DNA from 3 places in the Bradyrhizobium sp. 4 genome. Region 1 is predicted to be linked to each of the others. Evidence: predicted binding sites of a transcription regulator. Region 1 holds the regulator's gene; each other region holds the start of a gene.
What was found. The regulator LexA, encoded in region 1, represses DNA repair genes until DNA is damaged. The targets are predictions, from matches to a motif close to TGTTCNNNNTGTGTTCNG.

Region 1 (10,006 bases):
TCGCACGGCACGGCGAAGCACATATGCAGGAAGTTCTCGGCGAACTTCAGCGAGTTCTTCGGATACACGAAGGGCTGGCCGACCGTGTACTTGTAGGCCATCGCAGCCAGCGTCGGGATCTTGGCGATCATGCGCATGGAGGCGATCATGCGCTGCTTCGGATCGTTGATGTCGGTTGAGTCGTGATAGAACGCGGCGAGCGCGCCGACAGCCGCCACCATGATCGCCATCGGATGGGCGTCGCGGCGGAAGCCCTGGAAGAAGCGGGCCATCTGCTCGTGCACCATCGTGTGATGGATCACGCGGTCGTCGAAATCCTTCTTCTGCGCGGCGGTCGGAAGCTCCCCGAACAGCAGCAGATAGCAGGTCTCGAGGAAGTCGCCATTCTCGGCGAGCTGCTCGATCGGATAGCCGCGGTATTCCAGCACGCCCGCGTCACCGTCGATATAGGTGATCTTGGACTGGCAGCTCGCGGTCGAGGTGAAGCCCGGGTCGTAGGTGAACAGGCCGGACTGGCCGTAGAGCTTGCCGATATCGATGACGTCGGGCCCGACGCTGCCGCTGTGGATCGGAAGATCGAAATTCTTGTTTCCGACCGTCAGTGTGGCGGTCTTATTGCTTGGTTTTGCGTCCATCAGAGGTCCCCGATGTATGGTGAAACGGGCCGGACCCGGAGGCCCCGATGAGATATCGCGGGGCAGGCCGGATGTTCCAGAAGGTACGGCTGAGATGGGTATATTATTGCTGTGTGCGCTGCAAGATGGCGCCACGCATGGTCGACTTACGTCGTAGCCTGGTCCTTGGCCCCGGTCCTTAGCGCGGTCCTCGGCCTATTCCGTGGCCTGATCTTTAAGCCGGCCCAGGCTTTCCTGGCGTCCCAGGACGTCCAAAACCTCGAATATGCCGGGCGACGTCGTCCGTCCCGTCAGCGCCGCCCGCAGCGGCTGGGCGACCGCGCCGAGCTTGAGACTATTTTCCTCGGCATAGGCGCGCAGCGCGGCTTCCGCATTGGCCGCGCTCCACATCTCGACTTTCTCCAGCGCGGAATGAAGCTGGCCGATCAGCTTGCGGTTCTCAGGCGTCAGCAGCGCTGCCGCCTTCGGATCAAGCTCGAGCGGCCGGTCGGCGAAGATGAAATAGGCGCCGTCGATCAGTTCGATCAGCGTCTTGGCGCGCTCCTTCAGGGCCGGCATGGCCTTCAGCACCTGCGCGCGCGTGGTGTCGTTTAACTTGGCCTTAAGCTCATCGCGGCTGGGCACGACGTGGTCGAGCACGTCCTCGAACATCTTCACGAGTGATTGATCGTCGGCATTGCGGATGTAGTGGCCGTTGAGGTTTTCCAGCTTGGCGAAATCGAAGCGCGCTGCTGCGCGGCCGACGCTGGCGAGGTCGAACGCCGCGATCATCTCCTCGGTCGAGAAGATTTCCTGGTCGCCATGGCTCCAGCCGAGCCGGACGAGATAGTTGCGGAGCGCGGACGGGAGGTACCCCATGGCGCGGTAGGCATCGACGCCAAGCGCGCCGTGCCTCTTGGAGAGCTTCGAACCGTCCGGGCCGTGGATCAGGGGGATGTGGGACATGCTCGGCAGCGTCCAGCCCATCGCGTCGTAGATCTGCTTTTGGCGGGCCGCGTTGATCAAATGGTCATCGCCGCGGATGACATGGGTGACACCCATATCGTGGTCGTCGACCACCACCGCGAGCATGTAGGTCGGGTTGCCATCGCCGCGCAGCAGGACGAGGTCGTCGAGATTCTCGTTCTGCCAGACCACGCGACCCTGGACCTGATCTTCGATCACGGTCTCGCCGGTCTGGGGCGCGCGGAGTCGGATGGTGGGCTTCACGTCGGTCGGGGCCGTCGCCGGATCGCGGTCGCGCCACAGGCCGTCATAGAGGCGGGTGCGCCCCTCGGCGCGCGCCTTCTCGCGCATCGCGGTGAGCTCCTCGGCGGTGGCGTAGCAGCGATAGGCCTTGCCCTCGGCGAGCAGCTCCTCGGCGACCTCGCGGTGGCGAGCGGCGCGGCTGAACTGATAGATGACATCGCCGTCCCAGCCGAGCTCCAGCCATTTCAGGCCGTCTAGGATGGCGCCGATCGCCGCCTCCGTGGAGCGCTCCCGGTCGGTGTCCTCGATCCGGAGCAGCATCTTGCCGCCGTGCTTCTTCGCATAGAGCCAGTTGAACAGCGCCGTGCGCGCACCCCCGATATGGAGGAAGCCGGTCGGAGAGGGAGCGAAGCGGGTGACGACGGGAGAGGTCATTCTTGGCAAGGCCTATGCATTGGAGGCGGTGGTATATAACAGGACCGGAGCATAACTAAAGCCCGGCAGCGGTCCGCGAAGGGTTGCTTGAGACCTTGCTTAAGCCCTTGGCTCAGCCAAGGGAATTTGGCAGAAGGGCCGCTGATTTCCCTACAGGATTTTCGTAATGACAGAACCGGTGGCGAACGAGGTTGGGCGCGATTTCATTCGTGACATCATCCAGGCCGACCTCGACCAGGCCAAATACAAGGAGATCGTGACCCGGTTCCCACCGGAGCCGAACGGCTATCTCCATATCGGCCACGCCAAGTCGATCGCGCTTAATTTCGGCATTGCCCAGGAATTTCCGGGCCGCTGCCATCTGCGCTTCGACGACACCAATCCGGTCAAGGAAGAGCAGGAATATATCGATTCCATCCAGGCCGACGTGCGCTGGCTCGGCTTCGACTGGGGCAAGAACCTGTTCTTCGCTTCGGACTATTTCGACCGCCTCTACGAATGGGCGGAGCAGCTGATCCGAGACGGGCTCGCCTATGTCGACGACCAGACCCAGGAGGAGATCCGTCTTGCGCGCGGCACGCTGACCGAGCCCGGCAAGAACTCGCCGTTCCGCGATCGCACCGTGGATGAAAACCTCGACCTGTTCCGTCGCATGAAGGCGGGCGAATTCCCGAACGGCGCGCGCGTGCTGCGGGCCAAGATCGACATGGGTGCGGGCAACATCAATCTGCGCGACCCCGTGCTGTACCGCATCCTGCATGCGCACCATCCGCGCACCGGGACCAAGTGGAGCATCTATCCGAGCTACGACTATGCCCACGGCCAGTCGGACGCGATCGAAGGCATCACGCACTCGATCTGCACGCTGGAGTTCGAGGACCATCGGCCGCTCTATGACTGGTTCATCGAGAAGCTGCCGGTGCCGTCGAAGCCGCACCAGTACGAATTCGCGCGGCTGAACCTAACCTACACGCTGCTGTCCAAGCGTGTGCTGACCCAGCTCGTCCGCGAGGGCCATGTCGCGGGCTGGGACGATCCGCGTATGCCCACCATGGCGGGGATGCGCCGCCGCGGCGTGCCGCCGGCCGCCCTTCGCGAATTCGTCAAGCGCATCGGCGTGGCGAAGGCCAACAGTGTTGTCGACGTCGGCATGCTCGAGTTCTGCATCCGCGAGGAGCTGAACCGCACGTCGCAGCGGCGGATGGCGGTGCTGAAGCCGCTCAAGGTCGTGATCGAGAACTACCCGGAAGGGCGGACCGAGGAGCTCGAGGCGATCAACCATCCGGACGATCCCTCTGCCGGCACCCGGAAGATCACGTTCGGCCGCGAGCTCTATATCGAGCAGGACGACTTCATGGAGAACCCGCCGAAAAAATTCTTCCGTCTGTCGCCGGGCAACGAGGTGCGGCTGCGCTACGCCTATTTCGTCAAGTGCACCGGTGTGATCAAGAACGAGGCCGGCGAGGTGGTGGAGCTGCGCTGCACCTACGATCCCGCGACCAAGGGCGGCAACGCGCCCGATGGCCGCAAGGTCAAGGCCACCATGCACTGGCTGTCGGCGGCAACATCCGTGCCCGCGGAAATCCGCATCTACAACCAGCTGTTTGCCAATCCGAGCCCGGACGCCTCGAACTTCGCTGCCGACCTCAATCCGCAGTCGCTCGAGATTTTGGCTGACGCCCGGATCGAAGCATCAGTCGCGGAAAGCAATTCGACGGAGCCGATGCAGTTCGAGCGCCAGGGCTATTTCGTGCGCGACAAGGACTCGACGCCCGACAGACCGGTATTTTCCAGGACCATCGGCCTGCGCGACACGTTCGCGAAGGAAGTTGCCAAAGGCTGAAAAGAGCTGCGAGACCACAATGAGCGACGAAGCCGACGCCATCGTTTCCGCCATCATCGGGAAATGGCGCGCCGGCTTCGCCACGCTCGATGCGGCCGCGCTCTCATCGCTCTATGCGAGGAATGCGTTCTTCTTCGGCTCCAACCCCAAGCTCTACCGGGGCAGGGACGGCGTCGCAGACTATTTCAACGGCCTGCCACGCTGGCGCAAGCCGAGCGCGTTATTTTCCGAGGTGAAGGCGGCGCAGGCAGGTCCTGATCTGATCAATATGGCCGCGAGCATTTCGTTCGATCTCGCCGGCGAACGCCCCGATGTCTCAGTTAAGATGAGCTGGGTCATCATGCGCGAGGACGGCGACTGGAAGATCGTCAATCACCATGCTTCGTCGCAGGCGCCGCTTATCTGACCAGTGGAGCACACGACTTCGTCATCCTCGTGAGAGAACGAACATGCACCTCGCGCGTTGGGGTGGGCCCAACAAGGAACCCACCATGCAGAACATCGCAGAGCATATGGAAGTCATCGGCGCCGACGGCGTCCACATCGGCACCGTCGACAAGGTCGAAGGCAATCGCATCAAGCTGACCAAGAAGGACAGCGGCGAGGGCAGCCACAAGGGGCATCATCACTTCATCGACAAGGGCCTCGTCGCCGATATCGAGGGCAACAAGGTCCGGCTGTCGGCCAAGGCCGATGTCGCTGTGACGATGGAAGAGGAAAAGTAGCGATCGCAACCTTTCGTTCCTGATCCGTACCGCTATCCGCCCGCCTGCACGTTCCGGTAGCTTGTGCCTTCGTTGCGTATCATCGGATGCAGGGAATGGCGGAGCCGGGCCGGCCGGTACGGTCGCAGGGGATCGCGGGGACGTGGCCCGCGGGCCGCGCCGCGTCTGCTGGCGGCCTCGCGCCTGCAGGCCTCGACCTCTGGACCTCGCTGGCCGAGACCCTCCGCGCATGGCCACGCGCCGAGGCTGGCGCCGGGCGGCTGTTGCCGTGGGTGCCCGTAGCGTTTGGCTGCGGCATCGCGCTTTATTTCTCTGCCGATCACGAGCCAGTGCTGTGGGTGGTTGCCACGACCGCCATCGCACTCCTGCTTGGCGCGGCTCTGTTGCGGCGGAGCCGGCTGTTCGCCCCAGCCATCATGATCGCGGCGGTCGCGGCCGGCTTTGCCGTCGCGACCTGGAAGACGGCGCGCATCGCCCACCCGGTGCTGGCAAAGGCGCTCTATTCGGTGTCGTTGTCGGGCTTTGTCGAGGCTCGCGACATCCGCGAGCGTACCGATCGTTTCGTGCTGCGCGTCACTGCGATGGAGGCGCAACGCAGCGACGTCAGGCTTGAGCGCGTGCGCCTGTCGGTCCGCAAAGGCACCGCGCCGGAGGTCGGTAGCTTCGTTCAGCTGAAGGCACGGTTGATGCCGCCGCTCGCGCCGGTGCGGCCCGGCAGCTACGACTTTTCGCGTGACATGTTCTTCCAAGGCATCGGCGCCTCCGGCTTCGCGATGGGCGCAATCACGGTGGCGCCGCCGCCTGAGACCGCCGGCTTGCGGCTGCGTTATGCGGCCTTCATGCAAGGCCTGCGCGATGCGATCGATGCCCGCATCCGGGCGACGCTCGACGGCGACAACCGGGCGATCGCGACCGCGCTGCTTACCGGGCGGCGCGATGCGATCACCACGCCCGTCAACGATGCGATGTTCATCTCCGGTCTCGGCCACGTGCTCTCGATTTCCGGCTATCACATGGCCGTCGTTGCCGGTGTCGTGTTCTTCGCGGTGCGCGCGCTGCTCGCTCTGATCCCGGGACTTGCGGCCGGCTTCGCGATCAAGAAATGGTCGGCGGCCGCCGCGCTGGTCGCTGCTGCGTTCTACCTGCTGCTGTCGGGCGCGGAGGTCGCAACGCAAAGATCGTTCTTCATGACGGCGGTGGTGCTGATCGCGGTGATGGTCGATCGCCGCGCCATCACCTTTCGCACGCTTGCTGTCGCCGCGCTGATCGTGCTCGCGGTCGCGCCGGAAGCACTGGTGCATCCGAGCTTCCAGATGTCGTTTGCAGCAACGCTCGGGCTGGTGGCGCTGGTGCAGATCGGCATGCCCAATTTGTTTGCCTCGCCGGACCATTCGGCGACCGCGCGCATTGCGATGTGGGGTGGCCGCGAGATCGCGATGCTGTTCATGGCCTCGCTGATTGCGGGACTTGCGACCACGCCCTACGCCGCTTTCCATTTCCACCGTGTCACGCCGTTTGGCGTGCTTGCCAATCTCGGCGCGATGCCGGTGGTCTCGGCGCTGGTGATGCCGGCGGGATTGTTGGGGCTGCTTGCTGCGCCGTTCGGGCTGGACAGCGTGTTCTGGTGGCTGATGGGGATCGGCATCGAGTGGATGGTCGCGGTCTCGCGCTGGGTCGCGGCATTGCCGGGCGCGGTCGGCCGCATCCCGGCGTTCGGGATCACGCCGCTGATCGCGGCGAGCCTGGGAATCATTGTGCTAGGCTTGTTGCGCACGCCGCTACGCTGGTCCGGCGCCCTGGTCCTGCTGGCAGCGATCCTCTGGGGACTGTCGGCGCAGCAGCCCGACATCCTGATTGCCGGGGATGGCGCCAGCGTCGCGGTGCGGGGCAGGGACGGATATCTGCACCTGATCAGGACGAGCAAGGACAGCTTTTTGCTCAAGGAATGGCTCGCTGCCGACGCCGATCCGCGCGATGCCGGCAGAGCCTCGCTGGCCGATGGCGTGTCCTGTGACGAATCGGGCTGCGTGACGCCACTGGCCGACGGGAGGTTGGTCGCGCTGGCACTGCGCGTCGACGCTCTCGCGGACGATTGTAGTCGGGCCGCGCTGGTGGTGACGACACGCCCCGCGCCGCCCGATTGCGCGGCGATGGTGGTCGATCGGCAGCGGCTCGCCAGCCAGAGTGCGCTGGCGCTGACGCAGCGTGGTGACGGCTTTGCGGTTCACGCGGCGAGGGCGAGAGGCGCGAGCCGCCCCTGGTTGCCAGCCGGCGCAGGCGAGGGTGATTTCGACGGCAGCCTTGCGCCGAAGGCGATCGCGCCCCGCATCAAGGACGCAACGCCGGCGGAGACCGACTTGCAGGCCGACGATTGATCTGACGGTGCGGAGCAATGCAGTGGATTGGTGCATCTGCTCGGATTCGCTGGGCGCAAACCACGCCATCTCGCCGGCCACCGCCGGCGATGGCGATTCAATCTTGACCTCCGACCTCGTAGCGGCTGCGTCAGCCGATCGGCAGGCGCGTGACGGTCGGCTGCCTGTCGGCGATGACCTGCGCCTTGTGCTCGCGCTCCGTCACCGGCTGGGTCACAGGCAGTTGCAGCACGGTCGCGCGCTGGCCTTCGACGAGCTGCGTCACCAGCACATATTTGCCGTCCGGGAATTCGATCGCGTCATGATGGCGGTCGGGAACGTGCGGGTCGATCTTGCCGAACTTGCCCACGCGGGAATTGATGGTGCGCGTCCAGATCCAGCGATTGTCGTAGCGAACGTCGTCGGCGAAGGCGAGCTCCGTTCCCGGCAGCAGGCAGACGGCAACAGACGGATCGGCTGCCGAGGCGAAGCCGCGCGTCGAGGTGCCGCGGAAGCTTGTCGTGACGATCGTCTCGCCGACTTCGGCGGGGCGCGACGCGACGGCATGTAGGCTGTAGTCACACATCGGGTGCTCCTCATGCTGGGATAGCAACCCGCGTCTCTTCGAGGCGCAGGCCTCTATCAGAGTGGAAGCACGAACGCTCTGCTTGGTTGTGGGCAAATCTGCGGCTGCGTTCCGCAAGCCGCGATCACATTATCTTTCCCGCATTCAATAGGAACAAAGCCTGCTACGATGCATTCGGGAGGCGCGTGTCCGAATGTTGCCAGCCCGGATATTGCCGACTTGGCTGCAACGGTTGCTCGATCGCATTCCGCACGTTGCGGACGATCGCTGGCCGCCATTTCCTCGAACACTTGAGCCGCGCAGCGGTGCTGCTTCGTGGGCATCGCGAGGAGCCAGCGCCGGAGGAGGGGCCGGATAGTCTGTGCAGAACCAGAAAGACTATCCAGCCGGAGCGGAAGATGATCCGCTCCAATCTCTGACCGGCGATACCGATCGGAAGCGCGCGAGGCGCCAAGCACCTCCAGTATGAAGTACTCCCCGGTATCAAGGACGCCAGGTATCAAGGACGCCCGGTATCAAGGACGCCCGGTATCAAGGACGCCCGGTATCAAGGACGCCCGGTATCAGTACTTCCGGTAAAGCCCGATCAGCTTGCCCTGAATCTTCACCCGGTTAGGCGGCAGGATACGGACCTCATAGGCCGCGTTGGCGGGCTCGAGCGCGATCGAGGCGCCGCGCCGGCGGAAGCGCTTCAGCGTGGCTTCCTCGTCGTCGATCAGCGCCACCACGATGTCGCCGGTATCGGCGCTCTCGTTGCGCTGAATCAACGCCATGTCGCCGTCGAGGATGCCGGCCTCGACCATGGAATCACCGCGCACTTCGAGCGCGTAATGCTCGCCCGAGCCGAGCATGTCAGGCGGTACGCTGATAGTATGGCTGCGGGTCTGCAACGCCTCGATCGGCGTGCCGGCCGCGATGCGACCCATCACCGGCACCGCGACGGGACGTTCGCCCTCGTCCGCGGGCAGGCTGGAGCTCGCGCGCACCTTGCCGAGATTGCCCTCGATGACGCTCGGCGTGAAGCCGCGGCGGCTGCCTGCGGCTGCCTGGAGCTCCGGCAGCTTGATGACTTCAATCGCACGGGCGCGGTTGGGCAGGCGTCGGATAAAGCCACGCTCCTCGAGCGCCGTGATCAGGCGATGGATGCCCGACTTCGAGCGCAGGTCGAGCGCATCCTTCATCTCGTCGAAGGAGGGCGGTACGCCGCTTTCCTTCAGACGTTCACTGATGAACCGCAGAAGCTCGTATTGTTTGCGCGTTAACATCTCGACCAAAGTCCCCCGGTTGATGTCGTCCGATTCCGAGACGCTGAATTCGGCAATATGCCGCTACATGCTCGAAACAAATCATGAACGGACACTATATGTTCGATACATGTTCCGCAACTGCTTAATTTACCGTGAACAGAGCAAAGTTGGCGGAACGCGCATTGCCGGGGCGCTCAGACAGGGAGCCGCAACACTTCGCAAGCCGTGCCGGCTTCGGCCTTCGGCGCGAACGGTGCGCGCACGAGAAGTGCCTGCGCTGCAGCGAGATTCGCAAGCAGCGAAGAGTCCTGATGATTGACGGGAAGAACGACGCGTGTGCCATCGTCGCGCTCCTCCAGATGCGCGCGCAGATAGTCCTCGCGCTGGTCGTTGGCGCTGACGTCGCGGCCGAGCACGGCGCGCTCACGGCGATGGTGAATCACTGAACGGCCCGACAGGGCACGAATCAGCGGCACCATGAACAGGAAAGCGCACACGTAGGACGACACGGGATTGCCCGGCAGACCGATCACGCCCATTGCGCCGAGCCGCCCGTGCATCATCGGCTTGCCTGGCCGCATCGCGATCTTCCAGAACGCCATCGCGATGCCTTCGTCCCGCAGTGCCTGCTGGACCAGATCGTGGTCGCCGACCGATGCGCCTCCGGTCGTGATCAGGATGTCGGCGCCGCTCTCACGGGCGCGGCGGATGCCGGCGGTGGTGGCCTCCAGCGTGTCGGCGGAAATACCGAGGTCGATGGTCTCGGCGCCTTCGCTGCGGGCGAGCGCGTGCAGGGCGTAGCCGTTGGAATAGACGATCTGGCCGTGGCCGGGCGTGCTGCCCGGCATCACCAGTTCGTCGCCGGTGGCGAGAATCGCGACCTTCGGACGCCCGCAAACGGCAAGGTGCGGATGATTCATCCCGGCGGCGAGCGCGAGGTCGCGCTCGGTGAGACGGCTTCCCTTGCGCAGGAGCACGTCGTCCTCGCGGAAA
Region 2 (10,006 bases), 2.2 Mb from region 1:
TCGGCGACCGGCCGATCCGGCTCGAGGTTGACGGCGGCATCACGCGCGACAATGCTGCTGCCGTGGCCGCTGCGGGCGCCGATACGCTTGTAGCGGGCTCCGCCGTATTTCGCGGCAAGAGCAGCGCGGACTATGCCGGCAACATCGCGGCTATCCGCGCCGCTGCGGAAGCCGGCAGGGTTCCGAAGCTGCAACATAGTTCGGCGCAGACGATCCGAGCCGGTGAGCCCGCGCTCATCCGGTAGACTACCTGGTACACATTGGCCCGCGGTGAGGTTCCGAAGCGCTGAGTCCGCGCTGGTTGGAACTTTCGCCTAAATGCGCGTTTGCCTAGAATCAAGCGCGTCTAGCGCGCGGCGGGCGCAGCAAATCTTTTGCACAACCGCCATCGCCCTGACGCAAATAAGGGCAATAAGCTCTGTGTGAATGCGAGGGAGGGTCTCATGGATAACGTACGTCGCTACCGCGCGCTGGCGTCCCTCTGTCGTCAGCAGGCCGCCTACCGGCCGCTCCAGAGCTGGGAACTGCTCGGCCAGGCCGAACATTTCGAATATCTCGCCGAAGTCGAACTCAAGGCCCATTTCGACGCGTGCAATGCGCCACACGACGAGGACGGCGTAGAGGCCACGGCGTGGGAGAGGCCCGCCGCGGCGTGACGGTCCAACTTGTTCGAACATGACCTGAACTTGCCGAGGCCGGCACCGCTCAAGGACGCGGTTATCAGCCCGAACGACGAGGCTTGCGACCGGCCCGTCCTGGATCAACCCTCGATTAATGCGACATCAGCGTCGGGACGGTCATGGCTTCCAACATGGCGCGGGTGACGCCGCCGAGGAACCGTTCCTGCAATCGCGAATGGCCGTAGCCGCCCATGACCAGAAGATCGAGGCGCTCATCGGCTGCAAGCGACAGCATGGTCGGCTGAATGTCAGAGCGCGCGGCCGACAGGTTGACGGTGCGGGTCGACAGTCCGCGCCGGCCGAGGTGCCTTGCCAGATTGCGCGTCGAGACCTCGTCGGGAACCATGTCTGTTTCGTTGATCGCAATAATCACGATTTCCTCGGCGCGGGCCAGGAATGGTGCGGCGTCGCGCATGGCGCGCGCGGCGAGGCGGCTGCCGTCCCAGCAGATGCCGATCCGTTTCGCCTTGAACGCTCCATGGAAAGTGTAGGGCAGGAAAAGCACCGGGCCGCCCGCCTGGAACAGGATCTCGCGGGGCACATCGTTGTCGAGTGAGGCTTGCGCCGGGTCCGGCTGGAGCACGATGCTGAGATCGTGCAGCCGCGCCATCTCGCCGAGCAAGCCGACCGCATCCCCCGGCATCGTCCCGAGCGGGTGGCATGTGTAGGAAATGCCGGCGTTCATCGCTTCGTTCTTGAATACCGCGAGCGCCGCCTCGGCCCGCGCCACTGCGCTTTCGCGCTCCATCTCGAACACCGCCGCCACCGCGGCGCCGCCCTCCATGATATAGGCCGCGCTGGTTGCCACATAGCCAACCGCGACTGCATCGAGATGGGCGTTGAGGCCCGCCGCGAGCGAGATCGAGCCATCGATCACCGGGCGCACCGGGCGCTCGGTGGGGATGTGGACGAGAATGTCTTTGTACATGACGCGCCTCCGACGGACATCATCCGGTGGCGGCAGTCTTTCACGGTGCGCAGGGGCCGCGTTGAGCTGCATCAAACGTGCAGCCTCGAGTTTTGGACCTTCGCCGGCCCCGGCTACTTTGCCAAGATTTAACCGCGCGGACGGGACGCCGTAAGGTGGCGACCGCCATGTTGGGTGCAAGGCGACTTACCCAACATGGACATATCGACATGAGCGATCACGTCAATTCCGACACCACAACGTCTCGCAAGGTCCTGAGGCCGCGCCGGCTCGCGCTGCTCGGCACCGTGGCCGCGCTTGGCGTGGCCGTGCTGGCGACTGCACCCGGCTCTTCGCCGTTCAGCGCGAACTCCTTCGTCGCGCCCGCCCAGGCCGCGGAGCCCACCGCGACACCGCCGGGCTTCGGCGACCTCGTCAGCAAGGTCAAACCCGCCGTCATCTCGGTGCGGGTCAGGATCGACCAGGACAACGACAAGAGCGCGATGCTGCAACAGAACCGGATGGATTCGGACGAGGCGACGCCGTTCGACCAGTTCTCGCGGCAATTCGGCTTCCGCGGCCCGGGTGGAATGGAGGGCATGCCGCGCCAGCACCGCCAGATGATCACGGGTGAGGGCTCCGGCTTCTTCATCTCCGCCGACGGCTATGCCGTGACCAACAACCACGTCGTCGATCACGCCGAGTCGGTGCAAGTGACGATGGACGACGGCACGATCTACAGCGCGAAAGTGGTCGGCACCGATCCGAAGACCGATCTCGCGCTGATCAAGGTCGAGGGTAAGAAGGATTTTCCGTTCGTCAAATTCTCGGACCAGAAGCCGCGTATCGGCGACTGGGTCGTCGCGGTCGGCAATCCCTTCGGCCTCGGCGGCACCGTGACCGCCGGCATCGTCTCGGCCAGCGGCCGCGACATCGGCAACGGTCCCTATGACGACTTCATCCAGATCGACGCGCCGATCAACAAGGGCAATTCCGGCGGCCCGGCCTTCGACATGAACGGCAACGTGATCGGCGTGAACACCGCGATCTTCTCGCCCTCCGGTGGCTCTGTCGGCATCGGCTTCGACATTCCGGCCTCGACTGCAAAGCTCGTCGTCGCACAGTTGAAGGACAAGGGCGCGGTCACTCGCGGCTGGCTCGGCGTGCAGGTGCAGCCGGTGACATCGGATATCGCCGACAGCCTCGGCCTCAAGGAGGCGCGCGGCGCGATCGTCGACAATCCGCAGGACGGCAGCCCGGCGGCGAAAGCGGGCATCGAGGCTGGCGACGTCATCACCGCCGTCAATGGCACCGCGATCAAGGATTCCCGCGATCTCGCCCGCACCATCGCCACCCTGGCGCCGGGCACGTCTGTGAAGCTCGACGTCGTCCACAAGGGCGACAGCAAGACGGTGACACTGGCGCTCGGCGAGTTGCCGAACGAGCGGCAGGCCAGAGCCGACGAGGGCAAGTCGCAGCCGGATGCCGGCATGCCGCCGCGTCTCGGGCTCAGTCTGGCTCCGGCTGGCGACGTGCAGGGCGCCGGCCAGAAGGGCGTCGTCGTCACTGAAGTCGATCCGCAAGGGCCGGCCGCGCAACGCGGTATCCAAACCGGCGACGTCATCCTCAATGTGGGCGGCAAGGCTGTCGCCAATATCGGCGATGTCCGTTCGGAGCTGGCGCAGGCGAAATCGTCCGGCAAGCGTAGCGTGCTGCTGCAGGTCAGAAGCGCGCAGGCGACCCGTTTCGTCGCGTTGCCGCTCGCATAAGGCGAACGTCGATCGGCGCAACTCCAAAAAGGCGGCCCACGGGCCGCCTTTCCTGTTCGCCTTTAGGATTCCGGATGTCCGCCGATAACATTCTCGTTAACGGCAGTGAGGATGACCCGGTTCGTCCGAAAAAGCCGTGTTCGCTCATCACAATTCCGGGTCAGGTAGGGACTCGGCGGCAATGAAGCCGCCGGGACGATTGCAAGCGTGGAACTTCGAACTTGCCGCCGCTGAGCTGGACCGGTCGGCAATTCGTATTTGATCGGTGCCGACATGGATCGATTGAAGCTCTCGCTGAGGACTGCGCTGCTCGTGGCGCCATTCGTGCTGTGGGGCGGAATCGCTCTCGGCCGTGACGACGGCCGCTACGCGGACTCTCCCCTCAAGCCATGGTTCGACGGTCTGCGCAGCCATCTCGGTCCGTGCTGCTCAGATGCGGATGGGTTTGCCGTCGCCGATCCCGATTGGGACTCGCACAATGGACATTATCGCGTGCGGCTCGACGGCGAGTGGGTCGACGTCCCGGACGAAGCCGTGATCACCGAGCCGAACCGGGCCGGCCGCACCATGGTGTGGCCGGTGAAGACCGCGTTCGGCGTTTCGATCCGCTGCTTCATGCCGGGCAGCATGATCTGACGGAGGTCAGCGCGACCGTTTGGAGGATTTGCGCTTCGACGTCTTCTTCGAAGTCTTTCTCGAAGTCTTCTTGGATGTTTTCCGAGATGTCTTCTTTGACGTCTTCTTGGACGTCTTTCGCTTCGCGGCTTTCTTCGGGACCTTCTTGCCCTTCTTGCGCGCTTTCGACAGGCCGATCGCGATTGCCTGCTTGCGGCTCTTCACGCGTCCGCCTCGACCGCCCGGTCCGCTTTTCGCGGTACCTTTCTTGTAGCGCTTCATCTCGCCTTCGACGTCGCTGCCGGAGCTGCGCGAGTAGCGGCGCTTCTTTGCCTTGCGTGCCATGCATGTTCTCCCTTGGCCTGGGAAAACAATCCGAGACAGGCATGGTTCCGAAAGCGCGCATGCACGTCCCGGATACGCGGCTTAGTCTAGAACGAATCCGCCAGCTCGATCTCGGCTTCCAGCACCTGAATGCGCCGTGCTGCCTCGCTGGAGGACAGATCCCGCGCATATTGCGCGGGCTGATACGCCTCTTCGCTCAGCCGTTTCAGCCGGAGGCCCTGCGCCCGCGTCATCTGCTCGGTGAGGAAAGTCTTGGCGGTGAGAAGAGTCTTGGCGTCGTATTTACCCTGAACCTGCATGTCGCTTCTCCCTTCTGAAATCGTGACTTGACTATATGTTCTTATTTTGTTCTAACAAGTCATGGACAACAGAATTAATGAAATTCGACGTAAAATCAGCGCTTTGAGGCTGGAAATGGCCGATGTCGAGGCGGCCGTACGCGAACTCGTCGAGCGCGATCGGGACTGCACAGAGAAGGCTCTGGCGCAGATGGATCTGCGCCGGAAAATCAATCTGCTGATCGGCGAATGGAAGGCTGCAGGTGGCGGCGATGTCCTGCCGAATGTCCGCGACAGGATGAGCCTTCGTTCCGCGAAGACATCAGGTAGTCCTCTGCGCGTGATCGCGCGCCGCTGAGAGCTTTGGGAGCGCACGGTGGAGGAAGACCCGGATGCGTACCGGATTCTAAAGCTGCGCGCCGAGATTCTCGAACTGGGCTCTGCCATCCGGCAGCTGCAACGCGAGGGGCTTGATGACGCCGCGGCCCAGCTCTTGATCGCGCGCAAGCGTGCACGACTCGACCATCTGGTGAAGTCAGATCCTGCAGGCGTTCATCCTGTTATCCTGAGAAGCCATCGTAGCTGAAGGCTGCGCGCAACGCGGCCCGAGAAAAAGTTTGTTCGAGCACCATAAGCAAAAAGGCCCCGCGATCGCGGGGCCTCTACGAGTTGGACGAACAAAACCTACTTGGTGTTGCTCATGCCGCCCTTGTTGTTCGTCATGGTGCCGCCCTGATCGGAGCCGGGACCGGAGCCGCCCTGACCGGAGGGATCAGCACCCTTGGAGGACTTGGCGTTGGCGCCTGTGGTGGTTTGCGACGATGACATCGAGGATCCGTGTTTTGCCTTGTGCGACTTGGCCTGCACGGCGAACGGTGCGGCGGCGAGGCCGGTGGCCAACATCACGGCAAGAGCGAGCTTGGTGGTCTTCATGTGCGGGAACTCCCTGAGTTGAATTGACGCAGGCAGCCAACTGCCATTCGTCGCAGGAGTTCCGAACAAAGAAGTTCCGGTAAATCTCGCGTCCTTCAAGATTGCTTGTCTTCTGCGAGGATGAATACGAGGCCGGTGAGTGTCGCCCCGATCGCGAACGTCGTCACCAATGTGAGGGCGAAAACCACGAGGGCCTGGCTTCCGCCGTGACTCAGCAAATTGGCGACGGCTGGATTGGACAGCACGAGCAAGAGGCTGAAAGCGAGCCCGAGGGCTGCGCCCATCATGGCGTGCGTCATCAGTTTGACGAGCCCGCTCGGAGAGATCAGGTCCGACGACTTTTTCGCGCGCATGGAACTCTATCCCGATCTCGCAAGCAACGCCTGCGACACGCGCTGGTTCCACCCGCATGAAGGAATCGTCGTTATCGCCCGCTTCATCCGACGTTCATGCCGGTTGGGCGAGAATGACCGCGCAACACGGGAACATTCGATATGGGTAAGGTGGTCTTTCTCTATCGCTCTCTGGCTTATCGCAACGCCGCCGCGGACATCCTCCGCAAAGCGCGCAAGCTGCCCCGCGGCGCGGAGCGAAGCGCGGCGTGCCGCTATGCCAAGGCGCTGCGCGATCTCGCCCAAACGGAAGCCTGGCTCGAAGGACGGGTCGCGCGCGAGCCGCAAACGACGCAGCGCAGGAAGAGTGCGGCCTCCGGTTAACCGGACGCGCGCTGCAATTCGGCGGAGCTGGCGGCTTCGAAGTTGCCGGGCGCGGTCGTCGCGGCAGTCTTGCGGACCAACGGCACCTCGAGCCGGCACAACAGACCCTCGGCGCGCCAATCGAATCGCGCCTGCCCGCCGAGCTGGGACTCGACGCTCGCAAGCAGGCTCCGCGTACCAAAGCCGCGGGATTTCGGCGTCATGACGAGCGGGCCGCCGGACTCCTCCCAGGTCAGCGTGAGCAGCTCATCCTTGACCTGCCAGCCGATCGCGAGCCGTCCCGTTCGCGTCGAGAGCGCGCCATACTTCGCCGAGTTGGTGAAAAGCTCATGCAGGGCCAGCGCCAGCGTCTGGGCGGTTGCCGGCAGCAACTGAACTTCAGAGCCTGCCAATTTGATCTGGCCGCCGAGGGAATAGGGCGCAAGCTCCTCGTCGATCAGCTTCGAGAGTTCGGCGCCCTGCCAGCTCGACAGCGACAAGATCGTATGCACGCGCGCCAGTGCATTGATGCGTCCCTCTACGGCGCTGACATAGGCTTTGACTTCGTCGGCGCGGGTGAGGCGCACGATCGATTGCGCCAGCGCCAGCGCATTCTTGGCGCGATGATCGACTTCCCGCGCCAGGAGAGTCTGCCGTTCCTCGGCGCGCTTGCGTTCGGTGATGTCCACCGTCACGCCGCTGACGCGCATCACCCGACCGCTCTCGTCAACCGTGGCGGCGGCCGTGCCGACACACCAGCGCACATCGCCGTCGGGCCGCACGATGCGGAACTCCGTTTCATAGGAGCGTGTGCCCTTGTTGAATTCGGCGATCGCCTTGCGCAACTGATCGACGTCGTCCGCATGCAACAGCGCCTGAACGTTGGCCGGATTCACCTCGAAGCTCTCCGGGCCAACACCAAAGATGCGGTATTGCCCCTCGTCCCACATCCAGTCGCCGGTGATCCAGTCCCAGTCCCACGAACCCATCTTGCCGGCGGCGATCGCCATGCTGCGCCGCTCTTCGCTCTCGCGGAGCTTTGCGGTGGAATTCTCCAGCTCGGCGGTGCGTGCACGCACGCGGTCCTCGAGATCCTGGTTCAGCCGTTCGAGTTCGCGCGTCTTGCGATAGAGCTCTGCAAACACCTTGACCTTGGCGCGCAGCACCTCCGGCACGACCGGCACCGGGACGTAGTCGACAGCGCCCATCTCGTAGCCGCGCAGGCGGTCGATGTCGCTGACTTGAATAGCCGAGATGAAGATCATCGCGGTCTTCTGGAAGCGCGGGTGCTCGCGGATCATCGCGGCGAGCTCGAAGCCGTCGAGCTCGGGCATGCAGACGTCGACCAGGATCACCGCGATCTCGGTCTTGAGCAGCACCTCCAGAGCCTCGCGACCGGACGAGGCGATCACGAGGTTCTGGCCGAGATCCTTCAGGATCACCTCATAGGCGAGCAGCTTGGCCGGCTGGTCGTCGACGAGGAGGATGTTGACCTTTTCGTGGTCCATACGGGCATCCAACTCAGCGGTGCAGCCACATGCGGATTGCAAGCAGCAATTGATCGGTGTTGACGGGTTTGGCGAGGTAGTCGGACGCGCCGGCCTCGAGGCATTTCTCGCGGTCGCCTTTCATGGCCTTGGCCGTCAACGCAATGATCGGAAGACGGGCGAAGGTCGGATTTTCACGAATGACGCCGATGGTTTGATAGCCATCCATCTGCGGCATCATGATGTCCATCAGCACGATGGCGATCTCCGGATTGGATTCAACCAGGGCCACCGCCTCGTTGCCGGTCGTGGCCGTCAGCACCTTCATGCCGCGTCGCTCCAGCACGCTCGACAGCGCGAAGATGTTGCGGGCGTCGTCGTCGACGAGCAGGGCGGTCTTGCCAATCAGGTCTTCGTCGGAACTGTTCAGCTTCTCGAGCATGCGCTGCTTCTCGACCGGCAACTCCGTGATGACGCGGTGCAGGAACAGCGCGGTCTCGTCAAGAAGGCGCTCCGGCGATTCCACACCCTTAACCACGATGCTTCGCGCCATGGTGTGGAGCTCCGCATCTTCCTCGGCCGACAACTCGCGGCCGGTGAAAACGACGACCGGGACATTCGACAGCGCCTCGTCGTTGCGGATCTGGTCCAGCACCTCGAAGCCGGTCATGTCGGGCAGGCGCAGGTCGAGCACGACGCAATCACAGGGGTTCTCACGCAGCATCGAGAGCGCGTCGGCACCGGTGCCGGTCGTCACGATCTCGATGTCGTCGTGGTGCAGGAGCTCGCGGATCGAGAGCTGCTCGGCCTCGTTGTCCTCGACGATCAGCAGCCGCTTGCGCCGCGGCCGCGCATATTCCTTGATCTGCGTCAGCGCGGCCGAGACGCCCTCGGTCGTCGTCGGCTTGTTGACGAAGGAGAAGGCGCCGCGCGCCAGCGCATGCTGGCGGTCCTCGTCGAGCGTGATGATCTGCACGGGGATGTGGCGGGTCAGCGGATTGTGCTTGAGCTGGCTCAGCACGGTCCAGCCGAGCATATCAGGCAGGAATACGTCGAGGGAGACGGCCCGCGGCTGGTACTGCTTTGCAAGCTCCAGCGCCTCCGCGCCGCGGGCGGCGACCAGCACCTTGAAGCCCTTGTCGCGCGCGAGATCGACCAGCACACGCGCGTAATGCGGGTCGTCCTCGACGATCAGGAGGATGCTGTCGCCGGGTTCGAGGTTGAGCCGGTCGTCGGGAAGCTGCTCGATCACGCGCTGCGGTTCGGCTGTCGCGGGCTGCAGCGCCGGCGGCTGGCTTTGTTGAGGCGTCGCGCGGGGCGCGAGCGTCGGTCCGGAATATTTCAGCGGCAAGTAAAGCGTGAAGCACGAGCCCGTGCCCGGCAAGCTGCGCAGGTGGATCTCGCCGCCGAGCAGGCTTGCGAGCTCGCGGCTGATCGCGAGGCCGAGGCCGGTGCCGCCATATTTGCGGCTGGTGCCGGCATCCGCTTGCTGGAACGCCTCGAAGATCAGCTTCTGCTTCTCCAGGGGAATGCCGATGCCGGTGTCGGACACTTCGAATGCGATCACCGCCGGCGCCGAGTTCAGCACGGGATGATCCGTGCCCCAGCCGCCGACCGCGGCGGCGACCTTGAGGCGCACCTCGCCCTCGGCGGTGAACTTGAAGGCGTTGGAGAGCAGGTTCTTCAAAACCTGCTGCAGGCGCTTGGAGTCGGTGACGAGGCTGCGCGCGAGGTTCGGATCGACGTCGATCTTGAACGAAAGGTTGCGGTTCTCCGCCTCGTGACGGAACGGCCGCCCGACCGTTTCGAGCAGGTTCGCGGTCAGGATTTCCTCGGCGTCGACCGTCACCGTACCGGATTCGATCTTGGAGAGATCGAGAATGTCGCTGATGAGATTGAGCAGGTCGGTGCCGGCGCCGTGGATGGTGCGGGCGAATTCGACCTGCTTGCCGGTAAGATTGCCGTCCGGATTGTCGGTGAGCTGCTGGCCGAGGATCAGGATCGAGTTCAGCGGCGTGCGCAGCTCGTGGCTCATATTGGCCAGGAACTCGGACTTGTACTTCGAGGTCAGCGCGAGCTCGGTCGCCTTTTCCTCAAGTGCGCGGCGGGCCTGCTCGATCTCCTGGTTCTTGCGCTCGACTTCGACGTTGCGCTCGGCGAGCTGCTGCGCCTTCTGTTCGAGCTGATCGTTGGTCTGCTGCAATTCGCGCTGCTGGGTCTGGAGCTCGCCAGCGAGCTGCTGCGACTGCTTGAGTAGGCCTTCGGTCTGCATCGTCGCCTCGATCGAGTTGAGCACG
Region 3 (10,006 bases), 110 kb from region 1:
TCAGCACCACATCCGGCACGGCGTCGCGCTTCAATTCGATGACGACGCGGTAGCCGTCGCGATCGGATTCATCGCGCAAGTCGCCGATGCCCTCGATCTTCTTTTCCTTGACCAGCTCGGCGATGCGCTCGACCATCGTCGCCTTGTTCACCTGGTAGGGAATCTCGGTGATGATGATCGCCTCGCGCTCCTTGCGGATGGTCTCGATCGCGACCTTGCCGCGCATCATGACCGAGCCGCGGCCGAGGTGATAGGCGGCGCGGATGCCTTGCCGTCCGAGGATGACGCCGCCGGTCGGGAAATCCGGTCCCGGCACGATGTTGATGAGCTCGTCGATGGTGAGCGCAGGGTTGTCGATCAGCGCGACGCAGGCGTCGATGACCTCGCCCAGATTGTGCGGCGGGATGTTGGTCGCCATGCCGACCGCGATGCCGCCGGCGCCATTGACGAGCAGGTTGGGGAACTTGGCCGGCAAGACCGACGGTTCGGTCTCGTTGTTGTCGTAGTTCGGCTGGAAGTCGACCGTGTCCTTGTCGATGTCGGCCAGCAGAGCCAGCGCCACCTTCGTCAATCGGGCTTCGGTATAACGATAGGCAGCCGGGGGATCGCCGTCGACCGATCCGAAATTGCCTTGGCCGTCGATCAGCGGCACGCGCATGGAGAAGTCCTGCGCCATCCGGACCATGGCGTCGTAGATCGACTGGTCGCCATGCGGATGATATTTACCGATGACGTCACCGACCACGCGGGCGGACTTGACGTACTTCTTGTCCGGCGTGTGCCCCTGCTCGTTCATCGAGTACAGGATGCGGCGATGCACCGGCTTCAGACCGTCGCGGGCGTCAGGCAGCGCCCGCGCCACGATCACGCTCATGGCGTAGTCGAGATAGGACTTCTTCATCTCCTCGAAGATGGAGACGGGGCGAATATCCGAGGGTTGCGCCGGCTGGTCGCCGGGCTTGTCGTCGTCGTCAGCCAAGGGGAAATCCGGTGAGGTTTTATCTGGGAATCATATAGCGCATCGAGCCTCTGATAACCACCCTCGCGGCGATCTGGGAAGCGCTTTTTCCGCCTATTTTTCCAACAACTTAAGCCCTTGCGATCGGTGTCTTGGACAGCCCCCGTATCGACCTTGCAAAATCGCCGATCACGCGTCGAAAATCGCGCGGCGAGCTTGCCCCGTCAGCGCGCTTGCCAAGCCGCAATCCGAGCTCACCCGAAACATGAAGCGGGCCCGGAAATCCCGAGCCCGTCCTGCCGATTAGTGGGATTTTCTGACACGAGATGAGAAGCGCCGCCCATCCGGCCGGCGCGTCGCATTGGGACCCCGCGTTCTCAGAGCGGGATCGCTCAGAACGGGATATCGTCGTCCATGTCGCTGTTGCGGCCACCGCCGCCAGCGGCAACGGGACGGCGCGGTGCGCTGCTGACCGGACCGGAGGAGCCGAAATCGCCGCCCGGCTCGTCGCCGAAGCTGCCGCCTCCCCCACCGCCGCTACGACCGTCCAGCATCGTCAGGGTCGAGTTGAAGCCCTGCAGCACGACTTCGGTCGAGTACTTCTCGACGCCGCTCTGGTCGGTCCATTTGCGGGTCTGGAGCGCACCCTCGACGTAAATCTTGGCGCCCTTCTTCAGATACTGTTCGGCGACCTTGCAGAGCCCTTCATTGAAGATCACGACGCGGTGCCACTCGGTCTTTTCCTTGCGCTCGCCGGTGGCCTTGTCGCGCCACGTCTCCGAGGTGGCGACGCTCAGATTGGCGATCGGCCGCCCGTCCTGGGTGCGGCGGATTTCAGGATCCTTGCCGAGATTTCCAACCAGAATGACCTTGTTGACGCTTCCCGCCATCTCCGCTCTCCGCTCCGAATGCCACTGAATTCAAGAAGGCCGGTCCGCTCCCCGCGTTCCGCCGTGCCTGTTGAGGCGACCCTATACGCTCGCCGAACGCTTGCGGACGACGATCAGTCCGTCGCCCCTCCGGTTATCCCCATATATAGCATCGACCTCCTGTTCGTTCCAGATTTGTTCTTGGCGAAACGACCGCATCGATGTGTGGCGTCAATCGGCCAATGTAGTGCTGGAATGCGCGCAGCGAGTGGAACCTTTGTAGATTCCCGAAAACGAGGGAAAGAACTTAACATTCAATAAGTTATGAGTACTCGCAGTGCCCCGCTCTTGTTGCATTTCGGAGACGGACTTTGCCGCCCCGTAGAGCTACGGTTTCCTCGCACTTAGTTCATAAGGGCCCTCGCGCCTGATCAGCCGCTTCGGGGAAGAAAGAAGTGGATGAACCTGGGGAGACTGGCAATGAATAAGCTTCTGATTGCTGCAATCGGTGCAGTGGCGATGGGCCTGTCGGCTCCCGCGAGCGCGGCGGATATGGCCGCGCGTCCCTACACCAAGGGCCCCGCGCCGGCGATTGCCACCATCTACGATTGGAGCGGCTTCTATATCGGCATCAACGGCGGCGGTGGCTCAAGCCACACGTGCTGGGACTTCGTCACGCCCGCGACCGGCGTTTTGGTCGGCGAAGGCTGTCACAATGCGACGGCGGGCACCCTCGGTGGCCAGATCGGCTATCGCTGGCAGTCCGCCAATTGGGTGTTCGGTCTCGAAGGCCAAGGCAACTGGGCCGACTTCCGGGGCGACAATGTGAGCACCCTCTTCCCGGGTACCGCTTTGGTGACGGGTGATCGCAACCGTTCCCGCATCGACGCTTTCGGCCTCATCACCGGTCAGGTCGGTTACGCCTGGAACAACGTGCTGTTCTACGTGAAGGGCGGCGCCGCCGTCGTCGGCGACAAGTACGACATCTACGCTGCTACAGGTACGCCCGGCGCGGGCGCGCTCCTGGCTTCGGCGCGGGAGACTCGCTGGGGTGGTACGGTCGGGGCCGGTCTGGAGTTCGGCTTCGCCCCGAACTGGTCGTTGGGCTTTGAGTACGACCACATCTTCCTTGGCGATCGCACGATCGGCTTCACAACGCCCCCGGGTGGGGTCTTCGGCAGCGACCGGATTCGGCAGGACGTCGACATGGGCCTCGTCCGCCTGAACTATCGCTGGGGCGGTCCGGTGATCGCGAGGTACTGATCGAACTGACATCCATCAAAGCAAGGCCGGCCTCGCGCCGGCCTTTTTCGTTCCTGTTCCCATGGGGGAACCAAAGGTCAGTAATTGCACCATTTTCAGGCCGCTGTGGCTTTCCAGTGACACAACTTGCGGCTTCAATGGTGTAAGTACGGCCTCAGTTGGGCAAGTGAGTCCGATGCCCTTCCTTATCGTGGAAGGCACAATCAGAAACTGGGACTGGGATTAGTTGAAAATGAAAAAGGTTTTGTTGGCTTCGGCCTGTTTGTTCGCTCTCGCTGCCCCGGCTTCGGCCGCTGATCTCGCGGCGCGCCCCTACACCAAGGCTCCGGTGGCCATGGCTTCGGTCTACAACTGGACCGGCTTCTACCTCGGTGTTGTCGGTGGCGGCGCCTGGGAAAATTCCTCGACCGACCCGAAGATGAAGGGCGGCTTCGTCGGCGGTACCGCCGGCTACAACTGGCAGACCGGCAATGTCGTGTTCGGCATCGAGGCCGATGGTGCCTGGGCTGACGTCAGCGCGTCGGTCACCGGCCCCGTTGCCGTCCCCGGCTTCGGCCTCGTCAGCACCACCCTCAGCTCGAAGACCGATGCGATGGGCACCGTGCGCGGCCGCATCGGCTACGCCGTCAACAACGTCCTGTTCTACGGCACCGGTGGTTACGCCTGGATCGACAACAAGCTCAGCATCAGCGCGCTCGGCGTGACCGTTTCCGACAGCAAGTGGCACTCCGGCTGGACCGTCGGTGCGGGCGTCGAAGCGTTCTTCGCTCCGCAGTGGTCGGTCAAGGGCGAGTACCTCTTTCGCAGCCTCGGCGGCGAGACCTACTTCTCGGGCGCCCTGCCCACCGGCACGCTCGAGTTTCACACCGTGCAGGTCGGCGTGAACTATCACTTCGGGGGCCCGATCGTCGCGAAGTACTGATCTTCGCTATCGACGCCATCGTGTTACGAAAGGCCGGCCTCGCGCCGGCCTTTTTGTTTGCCGGGCACGTTACTGCGCAGTTCCACCCGCCCTGCTCCTGCCAGATGCCGCCAGCGTGCCAACAATCGGTTGACGATTCGCAAACGCCACTGGAAATCCGTCCCCGTTCTTCCTACGTTCGCTCACATACCCATCGGCGCCGATCCCGGTTCCGGGCGAAGCGCGCCTATTCAGTTGGCGCGATCGCGCGCTTTTGGATTCCCTGAGGACCACCAGGATGGATGAAGTGATCAAGGCGAAGCGCCAACAACAGAACGCGGGATCAAACCTGCGCGCAATAACGATCCGTGGCGCGCGCGAGCACAACCTCAAGAACGTCGACGTCGAGATTCCCCGCGACAAGCTGGTGGTGTTCACGGGGCTGTCAGGCTCCGGCAAATCCTCGCTCGCCTTCGACACCATCTACGCCGAGGGCCAGCGCCGCTACGTCGAATCGCTGTCGGCCTATGCCCGCCAGTTCCTGGAGATGATGCAGAAGCCTGATGTCGACCAGATCGACGGCCTGTCCCCGGCGATCTCGATCGAGCAGAAGACGACGTCGAAGAACCCGCGCTCCACCGTCGGCACGGTGACCGAAATCTACGACTACATGCGCCTGCTGTGGGCGCGCGTCGGCGTTCCCTATTCGCCCGCCACCGGCCTGCCGATCGAGAGCCAGACCGTCTCGCAGATGGTCGACCGCGTGCTGGCGTTGCCCGAGGGCTCGCGCCTCTATCTGCTCGCGCCGGTCGTGCGTGGCCGCAAGGGCGAGTACCGCAAAGAGCTCGCCGAATGGCTCAAGAAGGGCTTTCAGCGCGTCAAGATCGACGGCGCCTTCCATGAGCTCGCGGAAGCGCCTGTGCTCGACAAGAAATTCCCGCACGACATCGACGTCGTGGTCGACCGCATCGTGGTGCGCGCCGACATCGGCCAGCGCCTCGCCGAAAGCTTCGAGACCGCGCTGAAGCTCGCCGAGGGCCTCGCCGTCATCGAATTCGCGGACGCGCCGGCTACAGCAGCACCCGCGGAGGAGAAAAAGAAGACCGCAAAGATCCACGACAAGAGCGGCCCCGAGCGCATGCTGTTCTCGGAAAAATTCGCCTGTCCGGTCTCCGGCTTCACCATCCCAGAGATCGAGCCGCGCCTGTTCTCGTTCAACAATCCCTATGGCGCCTGCCCCGCCTGCGGCGGCCTCGGTGTCGAGCAGCATGTCGACGAAGACCTCGTCATTCCCGACAAGGAGCTCGCCATCGGCAAGGGCGCGATCGCGCCCTGGGCCAAATCCTCGTCGCCCTATTACATTCAGACGCTGACTGCGCTCGGCAAGCACTACAAGTTCACGCTGACCACCAAATGGAAGGATCTGCCCAAGAAGACGCAGAACGCGATCCTGCATGGCTCCGGCGAGGACGAGATCAAGTTCTCCTATGAGGACGGCGTCCGCTCCTACGACACCAAGAAGCCGTTCGAAGGCGTCGTCACCAACATCAACCGCCGCTATCGCGAGACCGAGAGCGAGTGGGCGCGCGAGGAGCTGGCGAAGTATTTCCACGACGTGCCCTGCGAGGCGTGCCACGGCTTTCGGCTCAAGCCCGAGGCGCTCTGCGTCAAGATCGGCGGCAAGCATATCGGCGACATCTCCGAGATGTCGGTGAAGGGCGCCGGCGCGTGGTTCGAGACCGTGCCGGAGGCGCTGAACACCCAGCAGAACGAGATCGCCGGCCGCATCCTCAAGGAGATCCGCGAGCGCCTCACCTTCCTGCTCGACGTCGGCCTCAACTATCTCACGCTCTCCCGCTCCTCCGGCACGCTGTCCGGCGGCGAGAGCCAGCGCATCCGCCTGGCCTCGCAGATCGGCTCGGGGCTGACCGGCGTGCTCTATGTGCTGGACGAGCCCTCGATCGGCCTGCACCAGCGCGACAACGCGCGCCTGCTCGATACCCTCAAGAGACTTCGTGACCTCGGCAACACCGTGATCGTGGTCGAGCACGACGAGGACGCCATCCTGCTCGCCGACCACGTGCTCGACATCGGCCCCGGCGCCGGCATGCATGGCGGCAACATCATCGCCGAAGGCACGCCCGCCGAAATCATGCGCAATCCCAACTCGCTGACCGGCAAATATCTAACGGGCGAGCTCGAGGTCGAGGTGCCGGAACGGCGTCCGCCGAACCATCGCCGCACCATCAAGGTGGTCAACGCGCGCGGCAACAATCTCAAGAACGTCACGGCCGAAATTCCGCTCGGCCTGTTCACCTGCGTCACCGGCGTCTCCGGCGGCGGCAAGTCGACGTTGCTGATCGACACGCTGTACAAGGCGATCGCCCGCAAGCTGAACAATGCCAGCGAAGGCGCCGCACCGCACGACCGCATCGAGGGCCTCGAGCACATCGACAAGATCATCGACATCGACCAGTCGCCGATCGGTCGCACGCCACGCTCCAACCCCGCGACCTATACCGGCGCCTTCACGCCGATCCGCGAATGGTTCGCAGGCCTGCCGGAATCGAAGGCGCGCGGCTACGAGCCCGGCCGCTTCTCCTTCAACGTCAAGGGCGGCCGCTGCGAGGCCTGCCAGGGCGACGGCGTCATCAAGATCGAAATGCACTTTCTGCCCGACGTCTACGTCACCTGCGACGTCTGCAAGGGCAAGCGCTACAACCGCGAGACGCTCGAGGTCCTGTTCAAGGGCAAGAGCATCGCCGACGTGCTCGACATGACGGTCGAGGAAGCCGCCGAGTTCTTCAAGGCGGTCCCGCGCGTGCGCGAGACGTTCCAGACGCTGCATCGCGTCGGCCTCGACTATATCCATGTCGGCCAGCAGGCCACGACACTGTCGGGCGGCGAAGCCCAGCGCGTCAAGTTGGCAAAGGAGCTGTCAAAGCGCGCCACCGGCCGCACGCTCTACATCCTGGACGAGCCGACCACCGGCCTGCATTTCCACGACGTCAAGAAACTCCTGGAGGTGCTGCACGAGCTGGTCGCACAGGGCAACACGGTCGTCGTCATCGAGCACAATCTCGAAGTCATCAAGACCGCCGACTGGGTCATCGACCTCGGCCCCGAAGGCGGCGACGGCGGCGGCGAGATCGTCGCCTGGGGTCCGCCGGAAGACATCGCGAAGGCACCGCGGAGCTATACGGGTAAGTTTCTGGCCCCCGTGCTGGCGAAGGCGCGGAAGCCGAAGCGGAGGCGGACGGCCAGCGAGGCGGCAGAGTAGGTTACGCAGCGAGAGCATGCCGACACATTGTCTGAGGGAGACTGAGCTTGCCTGCAGGACTTGTGCAAACCTATCGTGCGTTCGCCCACAATAATGCCTGGGCAAATCACCGGCTGCTCACCGCTTGCGCGACGCTGTCTCAGGCCGACTTCGAAGCCGCACGAACCGGCTTCTTTCCGAGCCTGCAGCGCACGCTGAACCACATCCATGTCATCGACCTCTTCTATGTCGATGCGCTGGAGGGCGGGTGGCTGGGACCGGCGGCCTGGAAGAACGAAGTGCCACATCCCTCCCTTGCCGCGCTGAAGGCTGCGCAGGCTGCGATCGACAAGCGTTTGATTGCCGTCTGCGATGGACTGACGCCCGAGCTTCTCGACGGTCTCGTGCGGATCAATCGCGACACCCGCGTGCAGACCGAACGTCGTGACCGGCTGCTCATGCATCTGTTCCAGCATCAAATTCATCATCGCGGACAGGCGCACGCGATGCTGTCTGAAACGCACGTTCCCCCGCCCCAGCTGGACGAGTTCTTCGCCGAGGGAGAGGCGCCGCTCAGGGCCACCGAATTCGACCAACTCGGATGGACCGAAGAAACCGTGTGGAAAGCCTAGCGGTGTAGCTTCGTCTCCATGCCCTACGCCCTCGCCATCTTCGATCTCGACGGCACGCTGGCCGACAGCTTTCCGTGGTTCCTGCGCACCATCAACGACGTCGCCGATCGCTTCGGCTTCCGCCGCGTCGCCGATGAGGATGTCGAGGGGTTGCGGCATGCTTCGTCGCGCGAGATCCTCAGCCGGCTCGAGGTGCCCTTGTGGAAGCTGCCGGCGATCGCGCGGCATGCGCGGCGGCTGAAGGGAGAGGCGGCGGCGGAGATTGCGTTGTTTGCGGGCGTCGAGGCGATGTTGAAAATGCTGGCCGGTAACGGTGTGCAGCTAGCGCTGGTGACGTCGGACAGCGAAGCCAATGCGCGCGAGAAGCTCGGCGATTGCGCGGCGCTGTTCGCCCATTTCGATTGCGCGGCGTCGCTGTTCGGCAAGCCGTCGAAATTTCGCCGCGTCATGCGGCGCGCCGGCGTGGAGCCGGGCAAGGTCATCGCGATCGGCGACGAGGTGCGCGACATCGAGGCGGCTCGCGCTGTGGGGATTGCCTGCGGCGCGGTGGGCTGGGGTTATGCGGCGCCGGCGGCGCTGCGGGCGCTGGCGCCGGATCACATGTTTGAGCAGATGGATCAGATTGTCTGGACGCTGTGCCCCGGTGCAGAAGCGACATCCGGGAACGCCGGTGGATGAGGAGAGCCCTGTCCCGCATGTCGCTCCGCTCATGCGGGCTACACGCCCCTACTCCGTCCTGCGCAAGAACGCCCCAAACGCGCGCGGGCCGTCGCCGGTCTTGACCTCGCCGATCACCTTCAGCTCGACCGCATCGATGATATCGAGCGTGTTGCTTTCCCAGCAGGCGACGATGATGCGCTTGCCGTCGGCGGTCGCGGCAATGCCTTCGGGATAATCGCCAACGTTGATCCGCTTGATCGGCTTCAAGGTCGCCAGATCGAACACACTGACAGTGCCGCCATACTGATCGGTGACGAAGCCGCGGCCCTGCGCCAGCGCCACCGCATAGGGACGCATCCCGACCGGCACGCGGCCGATCTCGCGCGCTTCGGCGATGTCGATGACGGAGACGTCGTCAGAGCCGACATTGGCGGTGTAGGCCCGCTTGCCCTCGGCATCGACGGTGACGCCGAAAGGGCGGGTGCCGACCTTGATGGTCGCCCTGCGCTGGCGCGTCGCGGTGTCGACCACCGAGACGCTGTCGTCGTCGCGGTCGGCCGAGAGCAGCAGCTTGCCATCCGGCGTCACCGCGAGCCCCGACGGCGAGGCGCCGACCGCGACGCTGGCCGTGACGCTGCGGCTCGCCGCGTCGATCACCCGCACGGCCGCCGCATACCAGTCCGCGACATAGACGGTCTTGCCATCAGGCGCGACGGCAACGCCGAGCGGCCCGCCGCCGACCTCGATCCGCGCCGCAACTTGCCGCGTTGACGCGTCCACCACCGTCACGGCCTTGGCATCCGGGCTCGTCACATAGGCAAAGCGCCCGTCCGCGCTGACGGCGACGCCGGCCGGCTTGCCTCCGATCGGGATGGTCGCGACGCTGCGTGCCGTGGCGAGATCCACGACCATCAGATTGTCGCTGAGCTGGTTGGTGACGAACGCCTCTTCGGCGGACGCATGCGCGATGCCGGCAAGGCAAAGGCTGGCGGCGAGCGCCGCCAGGACCAGCGCCCGCACCGTCAGCTTCCGCTCCCGACCTTCTTCTTCAGCGCTTCGAGGCCGGCCTGGTACAGCCCCTTGACCGCCTTGACCGCGGCCTCGTCGCTCAGCTCCGGCGGCGGATCGTTGTTGGGAAAGCCGCGGTAGAACGCGCCGGCCCATTCCAGCGTCGAGGCCTTGCCGTCAGCGCTCGGCGTCACCGTCAAGGTCGAGGAGTAATTGGTCACCGGCAGCACCTTCACGTCCACATTGGTGATCCGGTAGGAATAGGTCATGGCGGCGGCGTCGAATTTGTAGAGTTCCTCGTCGACGGTCGCGCCTCCCGTCAGCGTCAGCTTCCGGGTCGCGCCGATCTCGTTGCCCTTCTCGCCCTCGGTCTTGGTGACCGGCGGCAGCCAGCTCATGTCCTGGAAATTGCCCATTGCGGCCCACACCTTGGCCGGGGCAGCATTGATCTCGATG

Region 2: the regulator LexA is predicted to act here: its motif matches at 4,652-4,669, upstream of IVB45_RS09370 (DUF3072 domain-containing protein).
Region 3: the regulator LexA is predicted to act here: its motif matches at 2,013-2,030, upstream of IVB45_RS19410 (single-stranded DNA-binding protein).

Annotation. Positions count from the first base shown of each region.
Region 1 is NZ_CP064686.1:4,249,075-4,259,080, reverse strand. Features, by position in the region: gene gltA (citrate synthase) at 1-635, opposite strand, end outside; gene gltX (glutamate--tRNA ligase) at 831-2,258, opposite strand; gene IVB45_RS19960 (glutamine--tRNA ligase/YqeY domain fusion protein) at 2,425-4,101, shown strand; gene IVB45_RS19955 (nuclear transport factor 2 family protein) at 4,121-4,507, shown strand; gene IVB45_RS19950 (DUF2171 domain-containing protein) at 4,593-4,826, shown strand; gene IVB45_RS19945 (ComEC/Rec2 family competence protein) at 4,922-7,201, shown strand; gene IVB45_RS19940 (hypothetical protein) at 7,332-7,766, opposite strand; gene lexA (transcriptional repressor LexA) at 8,330-9,031, opposite strand; gene glp (gephyrin-like molybdotransferase Glp) at 9,208-10,006, opposite strand, start outside.
Region 2 is NZ_CP064686.1:2,043,574-2,053,579, forward strand. Features, by position in the region: gene rpe (ribulose-phosphate 3-epimerase) at 1-245, shown strand, start outside; gene IVB45_RS09345 (hypothetical protein) at 444-656, shown strand; gene IVB45_RS09350 (universal stress protein) at 772-1,608, opposite strand; gene IVB45_RS09355 (Do family serine endopeptidase) at 1,818-3,356, shown strand; gene IVB45_RS09360 (hypothetical protein) at 3,630-3,992, shown strand; gene IVB45_RS09365 (DUF6496 domain-containing protein) at 3,999-4,316, opposite strand; gene IVB45_RS09370 (DUF3072 domain-containing protein) at 4,403-4,615, opposite strand; gene IVB45_RS09375 (hypothetical protein) at 4,731-4,952, shown strand; gene IVB45_RS09380 (hypothetical protein) at 4,971-5,180, shown strand; gene IVB45_RS09385 (hypothetical protein) at 5,279-5,527, opposite strand; gene IVB45_RS09390 (hypothetical protein) at 5,623-5,880, opposite strand; gene IVB45_RS09395 (hypothetical protein) at 6,022-6,243, shown strand; gene IVB45_RS09400 (HWE histidine kinase domain-containing protein) at 6,240-7,730, opposite strand; gene IVB45_RS09405 (HAMP domain-containing protein) at 7,744-10,006, opposite strand, start outside.
Region 3 is NZ_CP064686.1:4,140,899-4,150,904, forward strand. Features, by position in the region: gene gyrA (DNA gyrase subunit A) at 1-979, opposite strand, end outside; gene IVB45_RS19410 (single-stranded DNA-binding protein) at 1,351-1,848, opposite strand; gene IVB45_RS19415 (outer membrane beta-barrel protein) at 2,308-3,090, shown strand; gene IVB45_RS19420 (outer membrane protein) at 3,323-4,012, shown strand; gene uvrA (excinuclease ABC subunit UvrA) at 4,290-7,271, shown strand; gene IVB45_RS19430 (DinB family protein) at 7,319-7,882, shown strand; gene IVB45_RS19435 (HAD-IA family hydrolase) at 7,901-8,560, shown strand; gene IVB45_RS19440 (cytochrome D1 domain-containing protein) at 8,609-9,562, opposite strand; gene IVB45_RS19445 (SRPBCC family protein) at 9,565-10,006, opposite strand, start outside.